2 regions of the Litchfieldella rifensis genome follow, and region 1 is predicted to be linked to the other one. Evidence: predicted binding sites of a transcription regulator. Region 1 holds the regulator's gene; the other holds the start of a gene.

The links. Region 1 encodes sigma-54, which starts transcription at its own class of promoters, with help from an activator protein. Its sites were predicted from a motif close to TGGCACNNNNNTTGCTNT; they were not measured.
Region 2: the regulator sigma-54 is predicted to act here: its motif matches at 6,186-6,203, upstream of glnA (glutamate--ammonia ligase).

What each region holds. Positions count from the first base shown of each region.
Region 1 is NZ_JBHRUG010000017.1:228,156-236,190, forward strand. It holds gene pmbA (metalloprotease PmbA) at 1-818, shown strand, start outside; gene ACFOEV_RS08125 (HPr family phosphocarrier protein) at 919-1,188, opposite strand; gene rapZ (RNase adapter RapZ) at 1,192-2,103, opposite strand; gene ptsN (PTS IIA-like nitrogen regulatory protein PtsN) at 2,211-2,699, opposite strand; gene hpf (ribosome hibernation-promoting factor, HPF/YfiA family) at 2,707-3,015, opposite strand; gene ACFOEV_RS08145 (RNA polymerase factor sigma-54) at 3,130-4,539, opposite strand; gene lptB (LPS export ABC transporter ATP-binding protein) at 4,705-5,430, opposite strand; gene lptA (lipopolysaccharide transport periplasmic protein LptA) at 5,439-5,978, opposite strand; gene lptC (LPS export ABC transporter periplasmic protein LptC) at 5,975-6,565, opposite strand; gene ACFOEV_RS08165 (KdsC family phosphatase) at 6,571-7,128, opposite strand; gene ACFOEV_RS08170 (KpsF/GutQ family sugar-phosphate isomerase) at 7,138-8,035, opposite strand, start outside.
Region 2 is NZ_JBHRUG010000019.1:306,503-314,537, reverse strand. It holds gene ACFOEV_RS10795 (hydroxymethylglutaryl-CoA lyase) at 1-922, opposite strand, end outside; gene ntrC (nitrogen regulation protein NR(I)) at 1,064-2,473, opposite strand; gene glnL (nitrogen regulation protein NR(II)) at 2,505-3,545, opposite strand; gene ACFOEV_RS10780 (hypothetical protein) at 3,722-3,883, opposite strand; gene ACFOEV_RS10775 (DUF4124 domain-containing protein) at 3,947-4,507, opposite strand; gene glnA (glutamate--ammonia ligase) at 4,648-6,054, opposite strand; gene ACFOEV_RS10765 (hypothetical protein) at 6,659-7,165, shown strand; gene ACFOEV_RS10760 (polysaccharide deacetylase family protein) at 7,244-8,035, shown strand, end outside.

The DNA of each region.
Region 1 (8,035 bases):
TCGGTAGCCAGTGCGGGAGTCGCCATTCGCTGTCGTGCATGCTGATCGCCGAAGATGCCTCGGGCATGCAGCGCGATTACGACTATACCAGTGAGCGCGACCCCAAGCGTCTCGCGCGAGCCGAGGACATCGGCGCGTCGGCGGCCGAGCGTACCCTGCGCCGACTCGGGGCCAGGCGTCCGGTGACAGGGCGGATGCCGGTGCTGTTCGATCCCGCTCTGGCCAGTGGTCTGATTGGCCATTTGCTGAGCGCCATCGCCGGTGGTGCCTTGTATCGTCAGGCATCATTCTTGTGCGATCGTCTTGGCGAGCCGCTGTTTCCCGACTGGTTCTCGCTAGGCGAGAAGCCCCTCGAGCCGGGAGCCATGGCCAGCGCAGCCTTCGACAATGAGGGCGTCTATACCCGTGACAATGTGTTCATCGACCGGGGGCGGCTGGCCAGCTATATGCTCTCGGCCTACAGCGCACGGCGCCTGGGTCTGGAAACCACCGGCAATGCCGGTGGGGCGCGCAATGTGCGCCTCCAGGCGCCACTGTCCTCGCGCCAGGACCTGCTGGCGAAGATGGGGCGTGGTGTGCTGGTCACCGAGTTGATGGGGCAGGGCGTCAACAGCGTGACTGGCGACTATTCTCGCGGTGCGGCGGGTTTCTGGGTCGAGGGTGGCCAGGTCCAGTACCCGGTGGAGGAGTTCACCATTGCCGGTAGCCTCCAGGCGATGTTCGCGGGTCTCATCGGGGTTGGCGACGATATCGATACCCGTGGCAGCGTACATTCGGGGAGCTGGCTGGTCGACGAAATGACCGTGGCGGGCTCATGATCCCCTACGGAGAGCTATAAGCTTTAAGCTGTAAGAAGCAAACGCCTTGTCTTATCAGGGTATTGTTGAGGCATTTTAGCTTACGGCTTACGGCTCGCCGTCAAACCTCTTCATCGAAGCGGGCCTCGACGAGCGACTCCAGGGCGTTGAGGACCGCTTCGGCATCCTCGCCTTCGGCGGTGACGGTCAGCACGCTGCCGCAGGGTGCGGCTAGCATCAGCAGGGACATGATATTGGTGGCATCGGCGTCGCGTCCCTGGTGAGAGACGGTGACACTGGCCCGATGCTGCTGGCAGCACTGGACGAGTCGTGTGGCCGCTCTGGCATGAAGTCCGCGCTTGTTGATCAGGGTCAGCTCACGACTCAGCATGCGTCAGGGGGCCTCGTCGTGCTGGGGCTCGGAGGGCGAAGGTGCAATGGCGGTATGAATGCCCAATTCACGATGACGTAGCCTGACACCCGGGTAGTCGGTGGCAAAATGGCGAGCCAGTCGCTCGGCGAGATAGACCGAACGGTGCTGGCCGCCGGTGCAGCCGATGGCCACGGTGACATAGCTGCGATGGCAGGCCTGATAGGCGGGCAACCAGCGTTCGAGCCAGGCGCTGATGTCGTGAGCCATGTCAACGACATCGGGATAGCGTTCGAGAAACTCGACGATTTCGGTATCGCGTCCGTTGAACTGACGCAGTCGCGGATCCCAGTAGGGGTTGGGCAGGCAGCGAGCATCGAAGACGGTGTCGGCGTCTAGAGGGACGCCGCGTTTGAAGCCGAAGGATTCGAAGGTCAGGGTCAGTTGCCGGTCGGTGTGTTGGGCGACCTGCTCGGCGATACGCCCGCGCAGCTCATGGACCGACAGGCGTGAGGTATCGATGACCAGGTCCGCCAGATCGCGAATCTCGGCCAGGGCCTGTTCTTCGGAATCGATGGCTTCGGCTAGGGTCATGTCGCTGTCCCGGGTTAGCGGATGACGTCGCCGTGTCGCCGAGTAACGTTCGAGCAGAATCTTGGCTTCGGTGGTCAGGTACACGACCTGGCAGTCGACCCCTTTGCGGTCCACGGCCTCCAGTAGTGTGGGGAAGCGACGCAAGGCACCGGGCAGATTGCGCGCATCGATGCTGACAGCAACCGATGAGCGCTGCGTTTCGCCGTCTTGAAGCTCGTTCAGCAGCGACCCCAGCAGCATGGCAGGTAGATTGTCGATGGCGTAGAAGCCGAGATCCTCGAGCGCCTGCAAGGCAATGGACTTCCCCGAACCGGAGCGGCCGCTGATGATCACGAGCTGCATGGTCGTCTCCTGTGAGCGGGGTGAAAGGGTGAGCGTCATGGTGGTAGGCAGCGCACCGGCTGCCCATCCGAATGCTTGGACTGCGCTACGTTCAGACCGTGCCGGAGTCAGGCCATACCGGCTGCCGGGTCATTGTCCTGGCGACGAATGGCGTCGAGCAGAATGTCGTAGAGCTGTCGCTGGCTATCGCTCTTGCGCAGTCGCTGCCGAGTATCGGCGTCGTTCATCACGGCGGCGACTTGCCCAAGCAATGCCAGGTGTGTGTCATCGGCCTCTTCGGGGACCAGCAGCACGAACACCAGGTCCACGGGCTCACCATCCACGGCATCGAAGTCTATCGGCTCGGCGAGTTTGAGAAAGCCGGCCAGTGGTGCCTTGCAGTGGGGATCGCGGGCATGGGGAATGGCAACGCCGTTGCCGATCCCCGTGCTGCCGAGGCGCTCTCGTCCGATCAGGCGGCTGAATACCTCCTGGCTGTCGAGGCTGGGCGTATTCTGGGCGATGAAGGTGCTGAAGAATTCCAGCACCCGCTTCTTGCTTCCCCCGGGCACATCGAACAGGGTGCGCTCCGGGGGCAGAATGGCTTGCAGATTCATGGGCAGGTCAGCGGACACCGGCACCCTGGGCGCGGGCCTGTGCCTTTTCCTTGTGTTTGACCAGTTGCCGATCGAGCTTGTCGGCCAGGGCATCAATAGCAGCGTACATGTCACCGTCTTTGGCATCGGCGTGCAAATCAGCACCGGCAGCGTGCAATGTGCAAGCGGCTTGTTGGCGCTCCTTTTCGATCGAGAGGGTAACCTGGACTGTTGTGATGTTGTCGTAGTGTCGCTCTAGACGTGTGAGCTTTTCATTGACGTAGTCACGCAGTGCGTCGGTCAGTTCGACGTGATGGCCGGTGATATTGACTTGCATGGCACGCTCCTGTTCCTTGCGGATGTCGATTCGATTGTAACCCTTTTTGGCGCCCTGCAAACCCCCTGGCGCAGGGGGATTTCCATCGTTCGGATCCGGCTCGTCATTGCCCTGTCAAGACAGGCGTTTACGCTCGCTCGACGGAGGGATGCCCATGGCTTCACGGTACTTGGCCACTGTACGCCTGGCGACCTTGATGCCGCTGGCGGCGAGTGCCTCGACCAATTTGCTGTCGGATAGCGGTTTGCGCGACGGCTCCTCGCCGATCAGCTTTTTCAGGCGGGCACGGATGGCGGTGCTGGAGTGGGCGTCGCCTTCCTCGCCGCCGACGTGACTCGAAAAGAAGAACTTGAGTTCGAAGACACCGCGGGGGGTGTGGATGAACTTCTGGGTCGTGACACGAGAGATGGTCGACTCGTGCATGTCCACTGCCTGGGCAATATCGGCCAGCACCAGCGGTTTCATGGCGACTTCACCCTGCTCGAGGAAGTCGAGTTGACGTGACATGATCTCGCGCCCTACCCGCAACAGGGTATCGTTGCGGCTCGAAAGACTCTTCAACAGCCAGCGGGCCTCCTGCAGATGCTGCTTCATGAAGGTATTGTCGTCGCTCTTGTCGGCGCGCCTGATCAGTGCCGCATAGTCGGGCTGGATTCGCATGCGGGGCAGAGCATCGGCATTGAGCTCGATACGCCACCCCTCGGGGGTATGGCGCGCGATCAGGTCGGGGATCACGTAATCGCTGCCACTGTCATCGAAGGCCAGTCCGGGCCGCGGGTCCAGCGAGCGCACCAAGGCGATCACCGCATCGAGCTGATCGTCCTCCAGGCGCAAGCGGCGTTTGAGCAGCTTGCGATCATCGGCGGCCAGGGCATCGAGGAACTGGCGCACCAATCGCTTGGCCTGAGGCAGCAGCGGGATGTCGTCGGGCAGTGCGCCCAGCTGTAACAGCAGGCATTCGCGCAGTTCACGGGCGCAGACGCCGGTGGGTTCGAATTGCTGAAGATGCAGCAGCACCTGTTCGACGTCGGCACTCTTGAGGCTCGGCAGTCCCTGGTGGCGCAAGCCTTCGCAGAGGTCGTCAAGGTCGCTGTCGAGATAGCCGTTGTGATCCACGGCGTCGATCAGGCTTTCAGCGATCAGGCGTTCGCGGCTGCCCAGGTCGGTCATCGCCAATTGCCAGAGCAGGTGATCATGCAGGCTCTCACCGCTGGCATTGCGATCGAAGTCCGGGGCGTCGCCACCGGAGGCAGGTGCCATGTCCTGGTAGGTATCGGACCAGTCGCTGTCCACCGCCAGTTCACTGGGGATCTCACTGGCCCAGTCGTCCTCGGGCGTGTCGATGGTGTCCTGTTCGCCATAGCCGTCGTCGAGTTCCAGCATGGGGTTGGATTCCAGCGCCTGCTGGATTTCCTGGCGCAGGTCCAGCGTGGAAAGCTGCAGCAGAGCAATGGCCTGCTGAAGCTGCGGCGTCATGGTCAGCTGGGTGCCGATGCGAAGCTGCAACGAGGGTTTCATGGCCATGGCAAAATTTGCATCAGTGACAAATGAATCGACACGTTAGCCCGCTGCGAGAAACCTTGCAAGCGCTAATATAAGCAATAAACGTGCCACCCGCAATCCGCATGCCATAGCGGCTTGATAAGAAGAATATCAGCAGCTTGGTTGTGAATGAAGGGCCTGGACGGTTCAAAGGCGAAAGTCCTCGCCCAGATAGATGTCACGAACTTGCTGGTTCGCCAGAATGGCCGTGGCGTCGCCTTCGGCGATGATCTGGCCGTCGCCGACGATATAGGCGCGGTCACAGATGTCCAGCGTGTCGCGCACATTGTGGTCGGTGATCAGCACGCCGATACCGCGGCTCTTCAACTGGCGGATGATGCCCTTGATATCGCCCACCGAAATGGGGTCGACGCCGGCGAAGGGCTCATCGAGCAGGATGAAATCCGGTTCCGTTGCCAGCGCCCTGGCAATTTCCACGCGGCGTCGTTCGCCCCCGGACAGGCTCATCCCCAAGTTGTCGCGAATATGGGTGACATGGAACTCTTCGAGCAGTTCTTCGAGACGTGCTTGGCGTCCGGCGAGGTCGAGGTCGCGGCGGGTTTCGAGGATCGCCATGACGTTGTCGGCTACCGATAGCTTGCGAAAGATCGAGGCCTCCTGGGGCAGGTACCCGATCCCCGCTCGGGCACGCTCATGCATGGCGGCGCCGGAAAGATCGCGGTCGTCGATGAAGACCTTGCCGGCGTCGGCGCGGACCAGCCCGACGATCATGTAGAAGGAGGTGGTCTTGCCGGCCCCGTTGGGGCCCAGCAGACCGACGATATGGCTCTGATCGATGGTCAGGCTGATGTCCTGTACCACGCGGCGGCGCTTGTAGCTCTTGGCCAGATGTCGGGCGCTCAAGGTCTTCATGGGGGCCCTTATTGTTGCTCGGGGTTCAGGGTCATTCGCACACGTTGGCGTTCGCTGCCTTCGACCTCGGCGCGGGCCTGGACCGTGCGGCGGTCGAGATAGTATTCCACGTAGCCACCATCGAAAGTGTCGTGGCCCTGATGCAGCTCGGCCTGGTCGATCAGTTCCACGCGACGCTCGGCGGCATGATAGATGATCGTGCGACCCCAGCCGCGCACGACCGGCTCGTCGGGGGCCGGCTTCTGTTCGATGTAGGCGCGATCGCCGGTGGCGGTGGCTCGAGAGACCTCGCCGGCATCGTTGCGTTGAATCTCGACGCGCTCGCCAGTCAGCTGCATGCTGCCCTGCTGGATGTCCACGTCGCCGGTATAGATGGCGGTACCGGCACGGTCATCCAGTTCAAGGCGATCGGCCACGACTTCGATAGGGGCACTGGCGTCGCCCTCCAGTGCCTGGGCTGGCAGGGTGACGAGGGCCGCCAGGATGCCGGCCGTCAGCCAGCCAGGCCGCAAACCGAACCTGGGAAGCGGGCGGGAGAGATGCGTCATGGTGCTTGTTCCTCATCGCTGGCGGGCGGATGGAAGCCGCGCACATTGTCGGTCAGTTGCATGCGATCTTCCTCGATCCAGGCGTCGAAGCGATTGCCGCGAACCCATTGGGGCGGCTGTTGCAGCAACGACGGGGTTTCACTCCAGGCGTGACCGGAATCGGTGTTGACATGGAGGACTTCGGTGTCGAGCTGCCAGCCTTCATTCGGCGCATTGAGCCGTGCGTCGCCCTCCAGGGTCAAGAGGTTGCCGCCGGAGCTCAGGATCCCGACATCGCCGTGACCGAACCAGGTGCGACCGTCGTTATCGAAGAAGCGGGCCGTGGGTGTCTGGCTGCGGGTCACGTCATCCTGGGGAGTGTGAACCAGACGAGGAGTGTCGAGGCGCTGGTAGGCCTTGCCGCTGTCATCGAAGCGGGTCAGGCGCGCGTCTTCAAGATAATAATCCGGCTCGCCGGCCTCGTCACGCGGGACCGGCCCGGGGGGGCGAGGTTCACGGGCCTCGAACATCGCCAGTATCCCGCCTACGAGCAGTAGAATCAGCAACAGCCAGAGCTTGGGGGAGGGGCGTGGAAGTCGTAATGCCATGAGGCTCAGCGCTTGCCGTGCAAGTAAGTGTCGACAACGGCGCCCCAGTATCCCTGGGCTTCGAGCAAGGCATCGCAGATCTCGCGCACGGCGCCATGGCCGCCCTGGCGCTCGGTCGTCCAGTCGGCATGAGCACGGATATAGGCCGGTGCGTTGGGAACGCTGATGCCTAGCCCGGCGCGTTTGATGGCGGCCAGATCCGGCAGGTCGTCACCACAGTAGGCGACTTGTTCGAACTGCAGATCCAGGCGGGCGCACAGTTGGCGCAGGACATCGAGCTTGTCGTCGCTGCCTTGATGGACATGGTTGATGCCAAGGTCTGCGGCACGTCGGCTGACCATCGGTGAGTCGCGTCCAGTGATCAATGCCACCTCGAGGCCCGCCTGGCGCAGCAACTTGAGGCCATGACCGTCCTGAGTATGAAAGGCCTTGATTTCCACGCCATCGGCCTGGAAGTAGAGACGTCCGTCGCTGAGCACTCCGTCGACGTCCAGGGCCAGCAGGCGGATCTGGCGAGCGCGATCGACCAGACGTGGGTCGATGAGGGGGGAATCCAGGGTCATGGGGGCTCCTTAAATGACGCCGCTGGTCAATAGGTCGTGCATATGCAGGGCGCCGATCGGTCTGCCCTCGCCATCGACCACGGCCAGCGCGGTGATGCGGTTGTCTTCCATGACGCGTACTGCCTCGGCAGCCAACACGTCCGGGCCGATACGCTTGCCGGGGCGAGTCATCACGTCGTCGACCTTGAGGGCGCGCAGGTCGCCATGCTGGTCGAGGGTACGCCGCAGGTCGCCGTCGGTATAGACCCCGGCGAGCAGGCCATCGGCGTCGACCACGCAGGTAAAGCCCAAGCCCTGACGCGTGATCTCGAGCAGGGCATCGCGCAAGGAGCTGCCCAGCGGCACGCTGGGTAGGCGATCGTCCCGGTGCATCAGGTCGCTGACCTTGAGCAGCAGGCGGCGGCCCAGGCTGCCCCCGGGATGTGACAGGGCGAAGTCCTCGGCAGTGAAGCCGCGGGCCTCCAGCAGTGCCACCGCCAGTGCATCGCCTAGCGCCAGGGCGGCGGTGGTCGAGGAGGTGGGGGCCAGATCCAAGGGACAGGCTTCGCGTTCGACGCCGGCGTCCAGATGAACGTCGGCGTGCATTGCCAATGTGGAGCCCGGGCGGCCCGTCATGCTGATCAGTGGCGTTCCCATGCGTTTGAGCAGCGGCAGCAGCGCGGTGACCTCGCTGGTTTCTCCGGAGTTCGATAGCGCAAGTACCACGTCACCGGGCGTGATCATGCCCAGGTCGCCGTGGCTGGCTTCGCCGGGATGGACGAAGAAGGCCGGCGTGCCGGTACTGGCCAGCGTGGCGGCGATCTTGCCGGCGATATGGCCGGACTTGCCCATGCCTGTGACGACGATGCGCCCCTGGCAGGCAAGCATCAGTTCGCAGGCGCGGTCGAAGTCCGTGCACAACTTGGCG
Region 2 (8,035 bases), on a different contig from region 1:
ACAGTCGCGGCCCGGCCTTGGAAACCTGGGCCGGCAAGGGGCGCCCCATCAGGCGAGTGGCAATACGGGCGGCATCGATCATGCCCTCGAGATCGATGCCGGTCTCGATCCCCATCTCCCCGAGCAGGTAGACCAGATCCTCGCTGGCGATGTTGCCCGACGCGCCCGGAGCGAAGGGACAGCCTCCCAGGCCGCCGATCGAGCTCTCGTAACGGTCGACGCCAAGCGCCAGCCCCTGCATGACATTGGCCAGGCCGATGCCGCGGGTATTGTGGAAATGCAACGTCGGCGACAGGGAGGGAGCGACGTCGCGCAGGTGGAGAATACGCTCGGTCACCAGAGGAGGAGTCGCCATACCGGTGGTATCGCCCAGCGACACATGAACTGCACCGAGTTCGACGAAACGTCGCGCGATGCGCCCCACGGCAGCAACATCGACATTGCCCTCGAAGGGGCAACCGAAGCAAGTGGCAATCGCCCCGCGTAACTCGACATCGCTGCCCTCGAGCAGTTGGGAGACACGTTCGAAGGCCTGCAGCGATTCGCTCACGCTACCATTGACGTTCTTGGCGTTGTGGCTCTCCGAGGCCGAGACGAACAGCACCACGGAGTCGACACCCGCTTCCAGCGCGCGCTCGGCGCCACGCAGATTGGGCACCAGCGCCGAGAAGTGCACGCCCTCGAGGTCCTTGAGCTCGGCCACCAGTTCCGCCGCATCGGCCAGCGCCGGTACCGCCCGCGGGCTGACGAAGGAGGTCAACTCGAACTCCCTGACGCCGGCGGCGACCAGGGCCCTCACCAGCGCCGCCTTTTCCGACGTGGCTAGCAGGACCGCCTCGTTCTGCAGACCGTCGCGCGGACCGACCTCGGTGATATGGACCCGCCTGGGGCCCCAGGCTGTCGTCGGGGGAGAATGGTGCATGATCGCGCGCCCCGCCATGAGGTGGATGTCGAATAGTCCTTTGAATATAAAGAACTACCTCCACCAGCGACCATGCGCCTTTCGTACTAGTATGGTACGCACCGCCGGGGCAGGCTCACCGCCGCCGCGGTACGGTAACGCTCAATCCTCGGCCAGCGCCGGCAACAGCACTTTCACCTTGCGGGTGAGGGTATTGCGCCCCCAACCGAGCAATTCGGCGGCTTCGCCCTTGCGTCCACCGGTGTGCTTGAGCGCCGTCTCGATCAGGATGCGCTCGAAATCGGGTACCGCCTCCTCCAGCAGATGGGTATGCCCGGCGGACAGCGCACGGTCGGCCCAGTCGCGGAAAGCGGCTCGCCAATCGCTGGCGGTGGCTTCGCTGTCCCCGCCATTTCTCAGCTCCGGCGGCAGGTCGTCGACCAGCACCTCGCGGCCCGAGGCCATCACCGTCAGCCAGCGGCAGGTATTCTCGAGCTGGCGCACGTTGCCCGGCCAGGACAGCCGCGTCAGGTGCTGCTCGGCTTCCTTGGTCAACACCTTGGCCTCGGTGGACAGCTCGCGGGCGGCTTCGGCCAGGAAATGCTGGGCCAGGCGCGGGATATCCTCGCGACGTTCGGCCAGGCGCGGCAGGTGGATGCGGATCACGTTGAGACGGTGGAAGAGGTCCTCACGGAAACGGCCGTCCTCGACCAGGGTTTCCAGGTTCTGGTGCGTGGCGGCGATGATGCGCACATCGGCCTTCACCGAGACATGGCCCCCCACACGGTAGAACTCGCCGTCGGCCAGCACGCGCAGCAGGCGCGTCTGGGTGTCCGGCGGCATGTCACCGATCTCATCGAGAAACAGGGTGCCTCCGTCGGCCTGCTCGAAGCGGCCGCGGCGCTGGGCGGTGGCGCCGGTGAAGGCGCCCTTCTCGTGGCCGAACAGTTCGGACTCCATCAGGTCCTTGGGGATCGCCGCCATGTTCAGCGCAATGAACGGCTTGCCGGCGCGCGGGCTGTGCTGATGCAGGGCCTGGGCCACACGCTCCTTGCCGGTCCCCGACTCGCCATTGATCAGCACGGTGATATGCGACTGCGACAACCGCCCGATGGCCCGAAAGACCTCCTGCATCGCCGGCGCCTCGCCGATGATCTCGGCGGACAACCCCTCGGGGGCGGCCGCCGGGCTCTGGCGTTCGCGGGCATGGGCCACGGCACGACGCACCAGTGCCAGGGCCTCGTCGACATCGAAGGGCTTGGGCAGATATTCGAAGGCCCCTCCCTGATAGGAGGCCACGGCACTGTCCAGGTCGGAATGCGCGGTCATCACGATCACCGGTAGGTCCGGATGCGTCTCGCGTACCTTGGCCATCAGGTCGAGGCCATCCAGGCCCGGCATGCGGATATCGGTCACCAGCACATCGGGGGGCGACTGCAACAGTCTGCCGAGCGCGGTATCGGCGCGCTCGAAGCTCTCGACCTCGAGGTCGGGCTGGGCGAGTGCACGTTCCAGCACCCAGCGAATGGCTCGGTCATCGTCGACGATGACGATACGCGCGGCATCGGTCATAGGGCCCTCCTGCGGGTAGCACCGGCCTTCATCAGGCGGTCTCCAACGGCGTCAATAAACGAAATTCGGTATGTCCGGGGGCGGTATCGCATTCGATCAGTCCTTGATGTTGATGCAGAATCGACTGGGCGATGGACAGGCCCAGGCCACTGCCTTCGGCGCGACCGGACACCATCGGGTAGAAGAGCGTCTCGCGCAGGTGTTCAGGAATGCCGGGGCCGTTGTCGATGATCCCCACCTCGCAGACCAGGCGGTGGCGCTCGGCGCCCAGGGTGAACTGGCGCTTGGCGCGCGTGCGCAGGATCAGTCGCGGAGACGGGGTTGCGTTCTCTGTCATGGCCTCCAGGGCATTGCGCGCCACATTGAGCACGGCCTGGATCAACTGCGCTTCATCGCCGATCAGCTCCGGCAGGCTGGGGTCGTAGTCGCGCACCACCTCGACCTGCGGATGCTCGGCCATCAATAACGTCCTCACCCGCTCCAGCACGCGGTGAATATTCAGCGGCGCGTGGCGCTCCGGATGGTTGGGGCCGAGCATGCGATCGACCAGGTCGCGCAGCCGGTCGACCTCCTCGACGATGATGCGGGTGAACTCGACCAGTTGCGGATCGGGTAGGTCGCGCTCGAGCAATTGGGCGGCACCGCGGATACCCCCCAGGGGATTCTTGACCTCATGAGCCAAGCCACGGGACAGCACCTTGATGGTTTCCTGGCGGGCGATCAACGCCTCCTCGCGCGAGATGCGCAGCAGGCGGTCGCGTGGCTCGATTTCCAGCAGCAGCTCATCGTCGGAGAGCGGCGTGACGGTGAAATCCACCGTGATGCTGTCGCCACTGGCCAGCCTCAAGAGCGCCTCACGCTGGGTAAAGGGGTGGAATTCGACACGCGCCTTGGTCAACACCTCGGCGATCCCACCGTTGACGCCCTCCAGGCATTCCAGGTGGGTGCCCTGCACTCGCCCCAGGCTGACGGCCAGTAATGCCTCGGCCGACGGATTCAACCAGCGCACCCGCTGGGTGCCGTCGAGCAGCAGCACTGCCGTGGTCAGGTGTTCGAGCAGACGTTGATACATGGTGCATTCCAGGTCGATGCCATTCCCTATTGCTGTGCAAAAAGCGCGCCAGCCCCGAAATGGCGAAAAAGCGTGGAGGTTTGGCGAAACAAGGCCTCATGATGCACCAATTTAGTGCAACAGGGCGAGCGACTGCCATCATCCTGGGCATGGCAGGCACCCAGTCAGGTAGGAGGTCAATGCCGTTCGGGATCCCTGGGCGGTGGGTGCCGCTCGTCAGCCTCCCGATCGCGCTGGCGGGAACTGGTGCCGGCCTCGTATTCCAGGGCATTACGCTCGCGCACGCGCTGGGCATGGTCGAAGGCGTCCCTGAAGCCTCCGCTGTCATCATGGTGCACTTGCTGGCAAGGCCGTGGCCCGCCATCGGGACAAGTGAGGTGTGGCGCGAGCCTCGGGGTCAGCTAATTGGGGTTCTGCGGGAGGTTGACGCTGGCCCGCTGCACATAAAGGGTCACCGGCGCACTGCGGTGGCGCACCTCGCCGCTGGTATCGAGCAGTTCGGCCTGCAGCACATGCTCGCCCCGCTCCAGATTGGTGAGCATGAAGGCCGAGGTGTGCATGGCCGACTGACTGACTTCGCCATCGAGGAGCAGCCGCACTTGGTGATCCTCGCGCAACTCGGGCTCGATGCGCAGCTCGACCTGGACATTGCCGGCATAACCGGTGGGCAACGTCTCTTCGTTGCTGGGCGACGCGATGCGGAAGACGGAATAGGGCATGAATGGTGCGGCGGTATCGCTGCGCGGCGCCCCGGCCCGGCTTTCCCCGGCCGGTGCCACGACATCGGGCTCGAGCGACGGCACCACCGTCAGCGGTTCCAGCTCGACCGGCTCGGCCCCCTGATCGGGCTGATCGCTGAAGACCACATTGCCCTGTGCATCGGTGCTGCGATAGACGGTGGTCGCGGTGGCCGCAAACGGCAGGCAGATGCCCAGCAAGACCAGCACAAGTCGAAGTTTCATCCTCATCCTCACAGCGGCGCCGACCAGGGTCGGCAGTCGATGACGTTCGCTTTCTTGGAGAGTGTAATGCAAAAAGGGGTTCCCCCTCGCGGAGGAACCCCTTGACGACCCTGCCGCCAGGCGGCAGTCGATGTCAGCCGTCAGCAGCTGTAATACAGATCGAACTCGACCGGGTGCGTGGTCATGCGCAGGCGCTCCACGTCCTCTTCCTTGAGCTCGATGTAGGCATCGATCATGTCGTCGGTGAAGACGCCACCTTCGGTAAGGAAGGCACGATCCTTGTCCAGCGCTTCCAGGGCCTGCTCCAGGCTGTTGGCCACGGTGGGCACGGCCTTGCCTTCTTCCGGCGGCAGGTCATAGAGGTTCTTGTCCATGGCATCGCCAGGATGGATCCGGTTCTTGATGCCGTCGATACCCGCCATCAGCATCGCCGCGAAAGCCAGATAGGGGTTGGCAGTCGAATCCGGGAAGCGGATCTCGACGCGCTTGCCCTTGGGGCTGGCGGTGTAGGGGATACGGATGGAGGCGGAGCGGTTACGGGCTGAGTAGGCCAGCATCACCGGCGCCTCAAAGCCCGGCACCAGACGCTTGTAGGAGTTGGTGGCCGCGTTGGAGAAGGCGTTGATGGCGCGCGCATGCTTGATGATGCCGCCGATGTAGTACAGCGCCGTCTCGGACAGCCCGGCATACTCGTCCCCGGCAAACTGGTTGACGCCGTCCTTCCAGAACGACTGGTGGACGTGCATGCCGGATCCGTTGTCGCCGACCAGCGGCTTGGGCATGAAGGTAGCCGTCTTGCCATAGGCATGGGCCACGTTGTGGATGACGTACTTCATCTCCTGGACTTCGTCGGCCTTCTTGACCAGGGTGTTGAACTTGACCCCGATCTCGTTCTGGCCGGCGTTGGACACCTCGTGGTGGTGTACCTCGACGCTCTGGCCGATGGCCTCCAGGGTGTTGCACATGGCGCCGCGGATATCGTGGAAGCTATCCACCGGCGGTACCGGGAAGTAACCACCCTTGAGCCGCGGACGGTGGCCCAGGTTGCCACCCTCGATGGAACGGTCAGTGGCCCAGGCACCCTCTTCGGAGGAGATCTTGTACATGGCGCCTTCGATGTCGGCCTTCCAGTGCACCTCATCGAAGATGAAGAATTCCGGCTCCGGGCCGAAGAAGGCGGTATCGCCCAGGCCGGTGGACTGCAGATAGGCCTCGGCGCGCTTGGCGATGGAGCGCGGATCGCGCTCGTAGCCCTGCATGGTGGCCGGCTCGATGATGTCGCAGCGCAGCACCAGGGTGGCGTCTTCGGTGAACGGGTCGAGGAAGGCGGTACCGTCTTCCGGACGCAGGATCATGTCGGACTCGTTGATGCCCTTCCAGCCGGAAATGGAGGAGCCATCGAACATCTGGCCGTTCTCGAAGAATTCCTCGTCAACGGCGGCAGCCGGAATGGTGACGTGCTGCTCCTTACCCTTGGTATCGGTAAAACGCAGATCGACCCACTTGATGTCATGTTCGTCAATCAGGGCGAGGGTCTTCTCAGACATGTTGTCCTCCACAATGTGAGCGATGGCTCGTCTCGTTGGCTTAGGTATCCAGCGTCGTTTGTAGCATGCCCCGGGCACCTTGCCCACGGCTGTCATGACGACGAATCGGCATCAATGACTCTGAAGAGTGCAATGCAGGCAGCGTGCCAAAATGGCGCACATTCTTCTTAAAAAACCTCAACTCATTGAAACAAAATGAGTTTGCCACGCGGTCTCGGGTTACCTTGTGACATGGCATCGAGGTAACCGGCCATCGATCCGGGGGCCAATGCACCAAGGTGGAACAAAAAATCTCATCAATGCACCATAATGGTGCATTACGCTCCACGATATGCTGCAGTATGGTTCAGCCAACCTTTCTCTGTCGCCCTCTAGGTAGCGTAATGATCAGAAAAATCAGCCAGGCAATGAATTGATACTTTGTGAAACTAAAGGCTACTCTTCATTACAAGGAGCCAGATGCGATCTCGCTTTCACCAGCGTAGGACAGTGATGCGACGCGAAGCCTCAGTAATCACCAGTGGCCACGACTTGCCGGCCCTGGCAAGCTCAGGGGGCGCTACCCTCGATGAACGCCTTTTGCATCATTGTCGATTCGCGATTGATGGCATCACGCCTACCGCGCTGCCTGGCAACGCTGAAAAGCGCCGTGCAGTGCTTTCCAGGGCGGGTGGAGATTCGTGTCGTCTGTGATGAGGAGAGCGTGCGGCTGGCGCGCTTGTGCCGGCGCTTCGGCGCCCGTTTCGAAGCCATCGCACAGCCCTCGGTCGGCGCCCGCGGTAACGAGGTCGTGCACCGCACCCCCAGCGAAGCGCTGGTGTTTCCCGCGCCGCGCAGCAAACTCGATGACCACTGGCTGACCAGTGCCGACAACCTGCTGAGCCAGCAGCACTGGGACGCCATCCTGTTCCAGCCACGCGACTCGGCGTTATGGCCGCGGGGATTCGAGCGACTGTGGCGCAGCACACCTCCTCCCGGCACGCTGTGCGTGCATCGCGACTGGTTCGAACGCATTGGCGGTTTCGACCCCGCCCTCGACGAAACCGCCTATCGGGACCTGGTGACACGCCTACGCGCCTGCCAGGCCAGGGTACTCGAGCTGCCCTTATAATAAAGTGCGAGTACGCAAGGCTGCGGACGAGTGAGTGAGGGCTTACACTGGAAGGCATCTCCGCCAAGGAGAAACGCCATGAACGGATTGGGTCTTGCCCGCGATCTTGCCCAGCGTCTGCGTGGCCACTGGCGGCGCAGCCTGGCCGAACCCCTGCAGGGGCGCAGCGCCATCCTCGTACTGCACCGAGTGCTCGCCGATGAGCAGGCCGCCCGTCTGCCGCATCGCGCCCCTTACTGCCTGGGCCCGGAGAGCTTCCAGCATCTGTTGATGAGCCTGGTGGAAGTGGCACGCATCGTCAGCCTCGAGACGGCACTCAAACCCCACCGCGACCCGCGCGCCTGCATCGCCCTGACCTTCGATGATGGCTGGCGCGACACCGCCGACTACGCCGCCCCGGTGCTCGATCACTATGCCCTGCCGGCGAGCCTCTTCGTCACCACCGGGCTGCTCGGCAAGCCGCGCGGTTTCTGGTGGGAAGTCATCGCCGAAAGCCTGTGGACACGCCAGCGCCCCGAACAGGTCCGCGACGCCATGGGCGATGCCGACCTGCCGCTGCCGCCCATGCCGCCGCCACACCCGGACGACGCCTACAGCCAGGCCCTGCTGGATTATCTCGGGCGACTGCAATCCGCCTGTCCGCTGACGATCAACTCCGTGGCCGAAGAACTGCACCGTCTGCTCGATCTGCCGCCCCACGGCATCGACCCCTTCACCCTGCGACGGCTGGAAAACACCGGCCTGATCCGCTTCGGCGCCCACGGTGTGCTGCCGGAAGCCCTGGAGCCGCTGAGCGATGAGCGGGTGTGCTGGCACATCCGGCGCTCGCGCAAGGACCTCAAGCGGCTATGCCGCGAGCCACTCGACGCC